DNA from 4 places in the Streptomyces sp. NPDC002536 genome. Region 1 is predicted to be linked to each of the others. Evidence: riboswitches for the same ligand, from Rfam matches in the RefSeq annotation. Region 1 holds a riboswitch; each other region holds the start of a gene.

Region 1 (3,516 bases):
GATCGTCTCCCCGTCGCCGGGGCGTGCGGTGGCCGGGCCCTGCGTGGCGTACGTCCAGTCCTTGCCGCCGCCCGCCGCCTGCCAGAAGGACCAGTAGCGGTAACCGGCCGCCTGCGCGGGTGCCGCGCCGAGCACGGCGAGCATCCCGGCCGCGAGCAGGACGCACACCTTGTGCATCCTGCGCATCACAGCTGCTTCTTCCTGCGGTTGCTGAGGAGGAAGCCGACGCCGATGCTGGCGACGAAGAGGACGCCGAAGATCCACCAGCCGCCGAAGCTGCGGCCGTTCGTCCCTTCCTTCTCCCCGGACTTCGTCGGAATGGCCGGCCCCTCCGCCTTCGGGCCCGTCGCGGCGAGCTGCTGCACCAGGTCCGCGCCGCCGAAGGCGCGCGGGTCGGTGCCCGCGGTGCGCGCGGCGAGGATCAGCTTGGCGAGGCGGCCCGGGTCGCCCGCGGCCCACTCGGCGGTCTTGCTGTCCTTGGACTGCAGCCACGCCATCGGCTTGCCGGCCGCCTCGCGGTGCCCGCCCGCGGCGAGGGCGATCACGGCGTCGGCGGTGGCACCGAAGTCGGGGCCCTCCGGGGCGCCCGGCATCGAGGACTTCAGCTGCCCGCCGTTCGCGTCCAGCTTCTTGGCCAGGTAGCCGGCGACGGCGTCGGCCGCCGCGGCCGCGTCCTTGGGCTTCGCGTTCTCGTCGCCCGCGCAGTCCAGCGGCTTGACGGGCTTGTCGCCCTGCTCCGGCGCACCGGTCCCGAAGCCCTTGCCGAGGGCGGCCAGGGCGGCCGCGGTCGAGGCGAGGTCGTTGGCCTGCAGCTCGCCGTTCTGCGGCAGGTAGGCGAACGCGCCGCGCTCGTCCTCCTTCTTGTCGCAGCCGAGTTGGAAGGACAGCAGCGCGTCGTACGGGCTCTTGCCGCTCTTGCCGGTGGCCTTCGCCGGGTCCTGGCCCGCGGCGGCGAAGGCGCCGACCGCGATGGAGGTGGAGTTGGCGTCGCTGGCCGCGCCGGGGCTCATGCCCCAGCCGCCGTCCTCGTTCTGGTGCTCCTTGAGCCAGCCGAGGCCCTTCTGCACGGCCGCGTCCCGGCCGCCCACGGCCGCGAGGCCCTGCACGGCGGCGGAGGTCGCGTCCGTGAACTCGCCGGCCTTGGGGTCGCAGGCCTTGCCGGTGTCGGCGCGGTAGCCGGCGAAGCCGCCGTCGGAGCACTGCTGGCCCGCCAGCCAGTCCACGGCCGCGGGGGCCGGGGAGACGCCCACCGCGTGCTGGGCGACGAGGGCGAGCGACTGCCGGAAGACACCGTCGAACTTGGGGTCCTTGGCGCCGTACAGACCCGGGGCCGCCGGGGACGGGGAGCCGTCGGCGAAGGCCGCGGGCGCTGCGGCGGCGCCCAGCACGGCGGCGGTGGCCAGGGCCGCGGCGCCGCGGCGCGCGTGGACGGCGAAGGAGGGGGCCATGGGGGTCGGTGCCTCTCGGTGTCTGTACGAGTCCGTACGGGAGGGCGTACGCAGCCGCGCGGCGGTCGCCGCGCAGGGGCGCGGGGCACCGGCCCGGCCCCGCATACCTCGACGGGTGAGCCTTTTCCTCCTCGGCGCGGGTACTCCGGCTCACAGGCCCCCTGGGCCCTGCTCACGGTTGCGGGTCAGCGCCGGATTCGCACCGGCTTCCCCCGTTCCGAGGTGGGATGAAGTTGTTCCGGACACCTTAACCGGACGCCTGCATCCGTGGTGGGGCGGTTACGCACCGCACATGCATTGCCCGTCCCGCGGGGAGCTGCTATCCCCATCTGATGGAGCATCTGATGGGACGTCAGATACGGAGGGTTCACGGATGACCGGAATCGCCGAGCACGACCGGCTCTTCATCGGCGGCACCATGGTGGAACCGGCGACGGACGCCGTGCTCGACGTCGTCTCGCCGCACACCGAGGAGACCATCGGGCGCGTGCCGCACGCCGCGCCCGCCGACGTCGACCGGGCCGTGGCCGCGGCCCGTACCGCCTTCGACTCCGGGGTCTGGTCGGGCCTGCCGCCGGAGGAGCGGATCGCCGTCGTCACCCGCATCAAGGACGCGATCGCCGCCCGGCACGAGGAGTTCGCCCGCGTCATCTCCGCGCAGAACGGCTCCCCTTACTCCTGGAGCGTCCTCGCGCAGGCGCTCGGCGCGGTGATGGTGTGGGACTGCGCCATCTCCGTCGCCCGCGACTTCCCCTACGAGGAACGCCGCCCCGGCGCGCTCGGCCCGCTGCTCGTGCGGCGCGAGCCGGTCGGCGTGGTGGCGGCCGTGGTGCCCTGGAACGTGCCGCAGTTCACCGCGGCCACGAAGCTGGCGCCCGCGCTGCTGGCCGGCTGCTCGGTGATCCTCAAGCCGTCGCCCGAGACGCCGCTGGACGCGTACCTCCTCGCGGAGATCGCCGCGGGGGCCGGGCTGCCGGAGGGCGTGCTGTCGGTCCTGCCCGCCGGGCGGGAGACCGGCGAGTACCTCGTCGGGCACCCCGGCGTCGACAAGGTGGCCTTCACCGGGTCGGTCGCGGCGGGCAAGCGCGTGATGGAGGTCGCCGCGCGCAACCTGACCCGCGTCACGCTCGAACTGGGCGGCAAGTCCGCCGCCATCGTCCTGCCGGACGCCGACCTGGACGCGGCCGTCGCCGGCATCGTGCCCAGCGCCTGGATGAACAACGGCCAGGCGTGCGTTGCCCAGACCCGCATCCTGGCCCCGCGCGTCCACTACGCGGAGCTCGCCGAGCGGCTGGCCGCTGCCGCCTCGGAGCTGACCGTCGGCGACCCGCTCGACCCGGCGACCGCGGTCGGCCCGCTGGTGACGCGGCGGCAGCGGGACCGCTCGCTGGAGTACATCGCGCTCGGGCGGGAGGAAGGAGCCAAGATCCTCGCGGGCGGCGGCCGTCCGGCCGGCCGGGAGAAGGGCTGGTACGTCGAGCCGACGCTCTTCGGGGACGTGGACAACGCGATGCGCATCGCCCGCGAGGAGATCTTCGGCCCTGTCGTCTGCCTGCTGCCCTACGAGGACGAGGAGGAGGCCGTCGCGATCGCCGACGACTCGGACTACGGGCTGTCGGGCAGCGTGTGGACGACGGACGTCGAGCGGGGTGTGGAGGTGGCGCGCAGGGTGCGTACGGGGACGTACTGCGTGAACACCTTCAGCCTGGACATGATGGGCCCCTTCGGGGGCTACAAGTCCTCCGGGATGGGGCGGGAGTTCGGGCCGGAGGGGTTTGCGGAGTATCTGGAGCACAAGACGATTCACCTGCCGGCGGGGTGAAGGGTGAGGCGTTACGAGCTCACAGGAAAAGGGTTTGAGCGAGGCGGCGCCCCGCTGCTACTTTCGCGGTGGACCGTGAAGTCGTCGTATGGAGGTGAGACCCGTGAACACAGTTACCCATGGGTGCTCCCTCAACCCGTCACGGTCCGGCGGCTGACGTTCGGTGTCGCCAGGAGCGCCTGAGACCGAGGCACTCCTGGAAAGGGACTCCGATGAACACGAAGCCTTTCATATCCGGCCTGAGCG
Region 2 (3,516 bases), on a different contig from region 1:
AGCAGATCCGCCGCCTCGGCGGCACCGGGGACACGGGGCGAGTGGATGTCGTAGACGCCGGGGCCGACTTCGCGCGGGTACCCGGCCGCGGCCAGCTCACCGGCGACCTGCATGTGGGAGCGGGCTGCCTCCAGGCTGATGACGTCGGCGTCGAGGTCGTCGATGGCGGTCAGGATGTCGCCGAACTCCGCGTAGCACATGTGCGTATGGATCTGGGTGTCCGGCCGGATGCCACTGGTGGCGAGGCGGAAGGCCTCGGTGGCCCAGGCGAGGTACGCCGCATGGTCGGCCCTGCGCAGCGGGAGGGTCTCGCGCAGGGCGGGCTCGTCGGCCTGGATCACCGAAGTGCCCGCCGCTTCCAGGTCGTTCACCTCGTCGCGCAGCGCGAGGGCGACCTGCCGGGCGGTCTCGGCGAGCGGCTGGTCGTCGCGGACGAAGGACCAGGCGAGCATGGTGACGGGCCCGGTCAGCATGCCCTTGACCGGCCGATGGGTGAGCGACTGGGCGTAGCGGGTCCAGCGGACGGTCATCGGTTCGGGGCGGGAGATGTCACCGGCGAGGATCGGCGGGCGGACGTAGCGGGTGCCGTAGGACTGGACCCAGCCGTGCCGCGTGGCCAGGTAGCCGGTGAGCTGTTCGGCGAAGTACTGGACCATGTCGTTGCGTTCGGGCTCGCCGTGGACGAGCACGTCGATGCCGGCCTTCTCCTGGAAGGCGACGACCTCGCGGATCTCGGCCTCGATGCGCTCCTCGTAGGCAGCCGTGCCGATGCGTCCGGCACGCAGGCCGGCACGGGCGGTGCGCAGCTCGGTGGTCTGCGGGAAGGAGCCGATGGTGGTGGTCGGCAGCAACGGCAGGCCGAGACGGTCGCGTTGGGCCGCTGCGCGCAGGCCGTAGGGTTGCGAGCGGTGCGTGTCGGCCTCGGTGACGGCGGCGCTGCGGGCGCGTACCGCCGGGTCGTGGGCGATGGCGGAACCCGCGCGGGAGGCCAGGTCGGCGCGGTTGGCGGCGAGTTCGGCCGCGACGGAGTCGGTGCCGCGCTCCAGCGCGCGGGCCAGCGTGACGATCTCGCCCGTCTTCTGACGGGCGAAGGCGAGCCAGCGGACGATCTGCAGGTCGATGTCCCGTTCGGCCGTGGCGTCGAGCGGGACGTGCAGCAGCGAGCAGGAGGCCGCGACGTCGACGCGGCCGGCGAGGCCGAGGAGGGTGCCGAGGGTGGCCAGCGACTTCTCCAGGTCGTCGATCCAGACGTTGCGGCCGTTGACCACGCCGGCGACCAGGCGCTTGCCGGGCAGTCCGCCGACGGCCGCGAGGTCGTCGAGGTTGGCGGCCGCGGACCGGGTGAAGTCCAGGGCCAGGCCCTCGACCGGGGCCTTGGCCAGGACCGGCAGGGCCTCGCCGAGACGGTCGAAGTAGGAGGCGACCAGCAGCTTCGGCCGGTCGGTGAGGGCGCCCAGTTCGCGGTAGGCGCGGGCGGCGGCGTTCAGTTCGGCCGGGGTGCGGTCCTGGACCAGGGCGGGCTCGTCGAGCTGCACCCACTCGGCGCCGGCGGCCCTGAGGTCCGCCAGCACTTCGGCGTAGACGGGCAGCAGCCGGTCGAGGAGCGTGAGCGGTTCGAAGCCGGGCCCGACGCCGGGCGCGGGCTTGGCCAGCAGGAGGTAGGTGACGGGGCCGACCAGCACGGGGCGCGCGGCCAGGCCCAGCGCGAGGGCCTCCTCGAGCTCGGCGACCTGCTTGGCGGAGTCGGTGGTGAAGACGGTGTCGGGACCGAGTTCCGGGACCAGGTAGTGGTAGTTGGTGTCGAACCACTTGGTCATCTCCAGCGGCGCCACGTCCTGGGTGCCGCGGGCCATCGCGAAGTAGCCGTCCAGGGCGTCGGCTTCGACGGCCGCGCGGTGCCGGGCGGGGATCGCACCGACCATGACGCTGGTGTCCAGGACGTGGTCGTAGTACGAGAAGTCACCGGTCGGCACCTCATGGATGCCGGCCTCGGCGAGCTGCCGCCAGGTGGTGCGGCGCAGTCCGGCGGCCGTCTCCCGCAGGGCGTCGGCGGTGACGCGGCCCTGCCAGTAGCCCTCGATCGCCTTCTTCAGTTCACGGTTGCGGCCTTGGCGCGGGTAGCCGTACACGGTGGCGCGCGCTGCCGCGGCTGCGGACTTGCTGGTCACAAAACTCTCCTTCGCGAGCTGCTTCCTGGATCTCGGAACGCCGCGAGAACGCGAAGGGGTTGGCGGACGGGCCACGCCACAGCCGTGGAGCGCCCGTTCGATGTAAACGCCGACCCGCCCTCGAGGTCACCGAGATCTCCGCGCGCGAACGGTCGCACGCGGGCAACGGGCAGGTCTTCGGACTCACGGGCGCGCCTGCCGAAGGCAGACACCTAATGGCCGTCGCTTCCCGGACCCGTCACGGGGCCCAGTGCGTATGACGGCGGTCGTTCCCGCTCACCGCTGCGGGGCAGTCCCGGATTCCCACCGGGTTCCCTCTTGCGACGCGCCTGCCTGGCGAGCAGGGCGAACCAGCTGCACGCGCCACCCTAGGGCGGGGATCCGGTACTTGAACAGCGGTGTTCACATGCCGGTCGCACAAGGCCGTGTGTCATGAACCACGTTTGGGCCCTCCTTGTGCCCGGCACCGAAGCGCCCCGTAAGGGGCGCGGGGCGGTGACTTTGTGCGGCTCCGCCGCGTGGGCGCGATCGGCCACGACGCTCCCGCAGTCGAGGTTCTCGGGGCTGCGCCCCGGACCCCTGGGGTGGTGCGTCGGCTGCAGGCCGGTGGGGGCTGATCGCGCAGTTCCCCGCGCCCCTTACAGAGGCGCACCGCACCCACGAGCGAAGATCCGCCGGACAGGCCCTGGCACCGCGGCGTTGTCAGTGGTCGGTGCGACGATCGTCCCGGCGGCGCGAACACGTGCCGCGTCCTGCGGTTACGAAGAACGAGGAGTGAGTCCCGTGCGCATCGTGGTCAGTGAATTCATGAGCCTGGACGGCGTCGTGCAGGCACCCGGCGGAGCCGAGGAGGACACCGACGGCGGCTTCGCCCACGGCGGCTGGTCGCACCCGTTCTTCGACCCGGAGGTGATGGGCGGGGCCATCTCCGAGGCCCTGGACAGGACCCAGGCACTGTTGTTCGGGCGCCGCACGTGGCAGACGATGGCCGCGGCGTGGCCGGAGCGGGCCGGCGATCCGTTCGCCGACCGGATGAACTCCATCCCGAAGTACGTCGTGACCGGGACCCTGGAGGACGCCGAGCTGACGTGGAACAACACCACGCGCATCCCCGGCGACCAGGCCCTGGCCCGCATCCGCGAACTGCGAGCGGCCGACGGCGGCGACCTGCAGGTCATGGGCAGCCCCACGCTCGTCCGCACCCTGCTGAGCGAGGGCCTGGTCGACGAGCTGCGGCTCATCATCACCCCGGTGCTCCTCGGCGGCGGGAAGAGGATCTTCACCGACGACGGTGTGCTGCGCACCTTCGAGCTGGTCTCCTCGGTCACCAGCGGCACGGGTGCACACG
Region 3 (3,516 bases), on a different contig from region 1:
AGCATGATGCGCTCGGAGATCCGGGTGGAGAGCGCCTTCGCCTCGGGCGAGTCGAAGGACAGCCGCAGCCGGAAGAACACGTCCTGCAGGCCCATCAGGCCCAGACCGACCGGCCGCCAGCGGGAGTTGGAGGAGCCCGCCTGCTCGGTCGGGTAGAAGTTGATGTCCACGACGCGGTCGAGGAAGGTGACGGCCGTGCGGACCGTGCGGTCCAGCTTCTCCCAGTCCATCTCGCCCTCGGCACCCAGGTGCGCGGCGAGGTTGACCGAACCGAGGTTGCAGACGGCCGTCTCGCCGTCGTCGGTGACCTCGAGGATCTCGGTGCAGAGGTTGGAGGAGTGGACGACCGCGCCCGGCTCGGCGGTCTGGTTGGCGGTGCGGTTGGAGGCGTCCTTGAACGTCATCCAGCCGTTGCCGGTCTGCGCGAGGGTGCGCATCATGCGGGCGTAGAGGACGCGGGCCGGGATCTGCTTGACGGCCTTGCCCTGGGCCTCGTACGCGCGGTACGCGGCGTCGAACTCGTCGCCCCACAGGTCGACCAGGTTGGGGGTGTCCGCCGGGGAGAACAGCGACCAGTCGGCGTCCGCCTCGACGCGGCGCATGAACTCGTCCGGAATCCAGTGCGCGATGTTGAGGTTGTGGGTGCGGCGGGCCTCTTCGCCCGTGTTGTCGCGAAGCTCCAGGAACTCCTCGATGTCCGCGTGCCAGGTCTCCAGGTAGACGCAGGCCGCGCCCTTGCGCCGGCCGCCCTGGTTGACCGCGGCGACGGAGGCGTCGAGGGTGCGCAGGAACGGCACGATGCCGTTGGAGTGCCCGTTGGTGCCGCGGATCAGCGAACCGCGGGAGCGGATGCGGGAGTAGGAGAGCCCGATGCCGCCCGCGTGCTTCGACAGCCGCGCGACCTGGTGGTAGCGGTCGTAGATCGAGTCCAGCTCGTCCAGCGGCGAGTCCAGCAGGTAGCAGGACGACATCTGCGGGTGGCGCGTGCCGGAGTTGAAGAGCGTGGGGGAGGACGGCAGGTACGAGAGCGTGCTGGTGAGCCGGTAGAGCTCGGCGACGTCCTCCAGGGCCCGGACGGAGTGGTCCTCGGCCAGACCGCAGGCGACGCGCAGCAGGAAGTGCTGCGGCGTCTCGATCACGTTGCGGGTGATCGGGTGCCGGAGCAGGTAGCGGCTGTGGAGCGTCCGCAGGCCGAAGTACCCGAACCGGTCGTCGGCACCGTCGGCGAGGGCGCCGTCCACGAGCGCGTCGAGCCGCTCGGCGTGCTCGGCGACGAACGCGGCGGTGTCGTCGGCGATCAGGCCCTCACGGTGCCCGACGGCGACGGAGGCGGAGAGGGAGACCGCGCCCTGCCCGGCCGCCTCCTCCCGGATGGCGAGCGTGAGCAGCCGCGCCGCGAGCCGCGAGTACTGCGGTTCCTCGGCGATCAGCCCGGCGGCGGCCTCGGTGGCCAGGGACCGCAGCTCGGCCTCGTCCGACCCGGGGTGCCGGCCGCGCAGCGCGGCGGCGGCGACCTTGCCGGGGTCGGTGGCGGGCAGATCGGCAGTGAGATCGGTCAGGGTGCGCAGCAGCGCGGTCCCGGGGCCACCGGTCTCCTCCGCAGTGGCTGCTGAGACCGGATCGGCGGGCGCGATGGTCACGTGTGGCTCTCCCTCGCTCGGCTGGTCGGCTGGGGCCGCTCGGGAGGCGCTCGACGGAACGCGTACCGGCACACTTCTTCGGGGCATGCCGGACAGCGCCCATCGGCCCAACCCGCGGGGCCCGGACGTGTTCATCACCCATGCCGGGCCCTGGGGCGGCTCGGACGTGGGCGCGCTGGCGGCAGGTCCTCGGACTTGTGGAGCGCATATGCGCATACATTCACCGTTGCGGGACAGTTCCGGATTTCCACCGGATTCCCCTGCGACGACAGCGAGGACGAGCATACATCTAGTGCCGGGGGTCGGGAGCGCCCCCACATGTTGTGTCGGGGCGTCGTCGGGCGGTTGCGGAATGTGCTAACGGGCGGGGGGGTTGAGGGCTGTTGAGGCGGTGTCGGGGCAACGCCTGGGCGGCGCCGGGGTGGTGCGTCGAGGGGGCTTCAGGGGCCTGGGAGCCGCCCGGGGCGGGGACGGTCAGCCCGGGGCGCGCGGAGGCGGTGAGGGGGCCGTTCGCGGGGCGCGGGAGGTGTCACGGCGGCCACGGCGGCATCATGCATCGGGGCGACTTCCGCTCCTGCTGCGGCCGGTTCGCCTTCGCCGCCGGCTGTCGATCCTGGTCGGGGCGTTCGCCGGATGCGACCTTCCGGATGCGACCTTCCGGGTGCGACCTTCCGGACGCGGCGGACGTACCGGCTCAACTCCGGCTGATCCATGAGCGGATCGCGCCGTCGTTCGCGTGACCGCGGGATCCGGGCCGTTGTCAGACCCTCCTCGTACGCTCCATCACAGTCGGTGACGAAGCCGGTGACGGAGGAGGGCGAGGCCGCCATGACACACGAGGACGCGACGATGACCCGCATCGAGGCCGCGGTGACGCTGCACCGCGAGGGCGACGCGGAAGGCGCCCGGGTGCGCCTCGGCGAGATCTGGCAGGAGATCGGCCCGGACGGGGACGCCTTCCACCGGTGTGTCCTCGCCCACTACATGGCCGATGTCCAGCCGGACCCCGAGGACGAACTGGCCTGGGACCTGCGCGCCCTGGAGGCCGCGGAGTCGCTGACCGACGACCGGGTCCGGGAGCACCACGCCTCGCTCGCGGTCCGCGGTTTCCGCCCGTCCCTGCACCTCAACCTGGCGGAGAGCTACCGCAGGACGGGGAACGCGCCGCTGGCCCTGGAGCACCTGTCCCGGGCCCGGGAGCACGCGGACGCCCTCGGCGACGACGCCTACGGCGACGGCATACGTGCCGCCCTCGACCGGCTGGAGCTCCGGCTGGCGGGGACGGGCGGAACCCCGCCCGCGGGCCCCGCAACCGCAGGCGCACAATGACGCCATGTTGATCAAGGCTCGTAGGGCCGACGTGTTACCCAAGGACCGCCGGTCGGCCATCGCTGTCGCGGTGACCGGCCTCGTCCTCGCGGTCGCCGCAGGCATCCTGCTCCTCGTCACCGTCCCCGGCCTCCACGCCGAGGAGCGCGACTTCAAAGCGGCCTCGCCCTGCCCGGCCACCGCCCCGGCACCGGACTGCGAACGGCCCGTCGGCGCCACGGTGAAGGGCACCGAGACGGACGCCAACCGCAAGACACCGCGGTACTGGCTGGACCTCGCCGAACGCGACGGGACGCCCCACCACGTCAGGATGAACGAGAAGGCGTACCCGGTCTTCGCCGCAGTCGGGAAGGGCGACCCGGTGACCCTGTGGTACTGGCGCGGGCACATCCGCTTCATCGACTTCCACGGCCTGCGGCAGTCCACCCACGAGGATCCGACGGACGACTTCCGGATGCCGACCGCGATAGGCATGGCCCTGGCGGCCCTCGTACTGAACTCGCTCTGGTGCGCCTACTGGCTGGCCCGCCGTTCGGGGTCCTCGCGG
Region 4 (3,516 bases), on a different contig from region 1:
CGCCGAAGCCGCCGTCCTCGCGGGAGGCCGCGATCCAGCGGTAGGCGGCCAGGTAGTGGTGCGAGGGCGGCAGGTCGGGGTCGTGGTAGATGGCGATGGGGTTCTCGCCGAAGCCGCGCGGCGGCTGGATGAGGATCAGCAGGTTGCCGCGGCGCAGGGCGGCCAGCACGATGTCGCCCTCGGGGTTGCGGCTGCGGTCGAGGAACATCTCGCCGGGCGCGGGCCCCCAGTGCTGCTCGACGGCCTCGCGCAGTTCGGCCGGGAGCCCGGCGTACCAGCGCTTGTAGTCGGCGGCCGGGATGCGGACGGGGTTGCGGGCGAGCTGTTCCTCGGTGAGCCAGTCCTGGTCGTGGCCGCCGGCCTCGATGAGGGCGTAGATGAGCTCGTCGCCGTCGCCGGACGCGAGGCCCGGGACCTCCTCGGCGCCGAAGTCGTAGCCCTCCGCGCGCAGTCGGCGCAGCAGGGCGACGGCGCTGGCGGGGGTGTCGAGGCCGACGGCGTTGCCGATGCGCGAGTGCTTGGTGGGGTAGGCGGAGAGCACGAGGGCGATCCGCTTCTCGGCGGCCGGGATGTGGCGCAGGCGGGCGTGGCGCACGGCGATGCCGGCGACGCGGGCGGCGCGCTCGGGGTCGGCGACGTAGGCGGGCAGGCCGTCCTCGTCGACCTCCTTGAAGGAGAACGGGACGGTGATGATGCGCCCGTCGAACTCGGGCACGGCGACCTGGGTCGCGGAGTCGAGCGGGGAGAGGCCCTCGTCGTTCTCCTCCCACGCGCTGCGCGGCCCGGTCAGGCAGAGGGCCTGCAGGACGGGCACGTCCAGGGAGGCGAGGGCGCCGGCGTCCCAGGATTCGTCGTCGCCGCCGGCCGAGGCGTCGGCGGGCCGGGTGCCGCCCGCGGCGAGCACGGTGGTGACGACGGCGTCGGCCGCACGCAGGGCGTCGAGGAGTTCGGGCTCGGGGGCGCGCAGCGAGGCGACGTACAGCGGCAGCGCCCGGCCGCCGGCGTCCTCGACGGCGCCGCAGAGGGCGTCGACGAAGGCGGTGTTGCCGCTCATGTGGTGGGCGCGGTAGTAGAGCACGGCGACGAGCGGGCCGTCGGGGTTCGCCGCCTTCGGGGTGCGCTCCAGCTCGCCCCACGAGGGGGCGGGGGCGGGCGGTTCGAAGCCGTGGCCGGTGAGCAGCACGGTGTCGGAGAGGAACCGCGCCAGCTGGTCGAGGTTGGCGGGCCCGCCGTGGGCGAGGTAGGCGTGGGCCTCGGCGGCGATGCCGATGGGCACGGTCGAGTGCTCCATCAGCTGGGCGTCGGGCGCCTGTTCACCGGTCAGGACGACGACGGGCCGCTCCCCCGCGAGCAGCAGGTCGAGCCCCTCCTGCCACGCGCGGACACCGCCGAGGAGCCGTACGACGACGAGGTCGGTGCCCTCCAGCAGCGCGGGCAGCCCGTCGAGATCCAGCCGGGCGGGGTTGGCGAGCCGGTACGTCACCGGGCCGTCGGCCGCACGGGCGCTGAGCAGGTCGGTGTCGGACGTCGACAGGAGAAGGATGCGCATGCTGCGGCTGGCCTTCCTCGGGGTCCGCGCCCCGGGTGGTCGTGAGGACGGCGGGAGTTCCTGACTCGCCCGGCGTCTCACCGCCGTGCTCACAGTGGCGGGACCGTACCGGAATCACACCGGCTTCCTCCCCTGTCGCCGTCGCTGGCGTGGTCATACTAGCGGGGCGCGCCCCGAAGGGGTGCGGGGAACTGCGCGCTCAGCCCCCACCGCTCCGCAGCCGGTAGACAAGCCCAGCACCGCCGCCCCACCGTGGGTATGCTCGCCGCCATGCCCGCCCCCTCCGATCCCCCTGTCCGCACCGGCGGCGACCGCTGCCCCGGCGCGGTACGGCTGCACGCCGCGGACGACGGTGCACTGGCCCGCGTCCGCCTGCCGGGCGGGCTTCTGACGGTTCGTCAGGCAGAAGCCCTGGCACGGCTGTCCGACGAACTGGGCGACGGCCACCTCGACCTCACCTCCCGCGGCAACGTCCAGCTCCGCGGTCTCCCCGATGCCTGCGGCGGCGAACTCGGCATCCGCCTCCACGAAGCGGGCCTGCTGCCCTCCGAACAGCACGACCGGGTACGGAACGTGGCGGCGACCCCGCTCTGCGGCCTCGACGGCCCGGCTCCCGCCGACGTCCAGGCCTGGTCCCGCGCACTGGACCAACTCCTCTGCGCGAACCCGGACATCACTAAACTTTCCGGACGTTTCCTCTTCGGTCTGGACGACGGCCGCGGCGATATCGCCGCACTCGCCCCCGATGTGACATTGATCGCAACGGACGACGGGCACGCCCTGCTCTCCTACGCGGCGGCCGGCTCCTGCCTGCGCATCCCCGCCGCGCACGCCCCGCGCGCGGCCGTACTCGCGGCCGAGTGGTTCCTGGCCGAGCGCCGCCGCACCGGCAGCACCGCCTGGCGGATCGCCGAGTTCCCCGCCGGACAGCGGCCGCGGCTCGACGTGTTGGGGCAGCGGCTCACCGCCGAAGGCATCGCCGCCGAACCTGCCGAGAGGGCTCCACGGACGGGCGCCCCCACGGCCCCCGGGCTCGTCCCCGGCCCCGGCGGCCGGACCGCGCTGTCGGTCACGGCCCCGCTCGGCCGCCTGAGCACCGGCCAGTGGCGGCAGTTGTACGAGACGGCCGACGCCGCCGGCACGGGCGAACTCCGGGTGACCCCCTGGCGCGGCATCGTCGTCCCAGGCCTGCCGACGGCGACGGCGGCGGCGGCCCGGCTCACGGAACTCGCCGACGCGGGCCTGATCACCTCGACGGAGTCGCCGTGGCACCGCGCGGGCGCCTGCGCCGGCCGCCCCGGATGCGCCAAGTCTCTTGCGGACGTGCGGGCGGACGCGGCGGCCTGCCTCGCGCACGAGCAGCCCCACGGCGGGGAGCCCCTGCCCGTGTACTGGTCCGGGTGCGAGCGGCGCTGCGGCCGGCCGACCGACGGCCGGTGGGTGGATGTGCTGGCGACGGGCGGCGGTTACCGGGTGGGCATATCCGGCGAAGCCGCGCGGACGGTGACAGCAGCAGACCTGGCCGGCGCCGTGGCGACGGCCCGTACCACCACACGATGAACGACAAGGGCGACGAGGGCACAGTGTTCGACTACGACAAGGACGGCGCGTCCATCTACCGCCAGTCCTTCGCCACCATCCGCGCCGAGGCCGACCTCGGCGGACTGCCGCCGGACGTCAGCAAGGTGGCGGTCCGCATGATCCACGCGTGCGGGATGACCGATCTCGTCCGCGACCTGGCCTGGTCCCCGCAGGCCGTGGCCCGCGCCCGCGAGGCGCTGCGCGCGGGTGCGCCGATCCTGTGCGACGCCAACATGGTCGCCAGTGGGGTCACCCGCAAGCGGCTGCCCGCGGACAACGAGGTGCTGTGCACCCTCGCCGACCCGTCCGTGCCCGAACTGGCCCGGCGCATGGGCACCACGCGCAGCGCCGCGGCCCTGGAGCTGTGGCGCGACAGGCTGGACGGC

The links. A riboswitch is a leader RNA that binds a small molecule or an ion and turns the genes downstream of it on or off. The one in region 1 is predicted to bind cobalamin.
Region 2: another riboswitch for cobalamin. It lies ahead of metE (5-methyltetrahydropteroyltriglutamate--homocysteine S-methyltransferase); the one in region 1 lies ahead of ACWD4B_RS04665 (prenyltransferase/squalene oxidase repeat-containing protein).
Region 3: another riboswitch for cobalamin. It lies ahead of ACWD4B_RS04090 (ribonucleoside-diphosphate reductase subunit alpha); the one in region 1 lies ahead of ACWD4B_RS04665 (prenyltransferase/squalene oxidase repeat-containing protein).
Region 4: another riboswitch for cobalamin. It lies ahead of cobN (cobaltochelatase subunit CobN); the one in region 1 lies ahead of ACWD4B_RS04665 (prenyltransferase/squalene oxidase repeat-containing protein).

Annotation. Positions count from the first base shown of each region.
Region 1 is NZ_JBSFWU010000007.1:54,510-58,025, reverse strand. Features, by position in the region: gene ACWD4B_RS04670 (SCO2322 family protein) at 1-186, opposite strand, end outside; gene ACWD4B_RS04665 (prenyltransferase/squalene oxidase repeat-containing protein) at 186-1,448, opposite strand; cobalamin riboswitch at 1,566-1,713, opposite strand; gene ACWD4B_RS04660 (aldehyde dehydrogenase) at 1,822-3,270, shown strand; gene ACWD4B_RS04655 (GNAT family N-acetyltransferase) at 3,483-3,516, shown strand, end outside.
Region 2 is NZ_JBSFWU010000083.1:4,227-7,742, reverse strand. Features, by position in the region: gene metE (5-methyltetrahydropteroyltriglutamate--homocysteine S-methyltransferase) at 1-2,168, opposite strand, end outside; cobalamin riboswitch at 2,320-2,538, opposite strand; gene ACWD4B_RS25890 (dihydrofolate reductase family protein) at 2,952-3,516, shown strand, end outside.
Region 3 is NZ_JBSFWU010000006.1:75,229-78,744, forward strand. Features, by position in the region: gene ACWD4B_RS04090 (ribonucleoside-diphosphate reductase subunit alpha) at 1-1,640, opposite strand, end outside; cobalamin riboswitch at 1,804-1,929, opposite strand; gene ACWD4B_RS04095 (hypothetical protein) at 2,469-2,969, shown strand; gene ACWD4B_RS04100 (hypothetical protein) at 2,974-3,516, shown strand, end outside.
Region 4 is NZ_JBSFWU010000117.1:1,833-5,348, reverse strand. Features, by position in the region: gene cobN (cobaltochelatase subunit CobN) at 1-1,549, opposite strand, end outside; cobalamin riboswitch at 1,585-1,707, opposite strand; gene cobG (precorrin-3B synthase) at 1,820-3,109, shown strand; gene ACWD4B_RS30285 (precorrin-8X methylmutase) at 3,106-3,516, shown strand, end outside.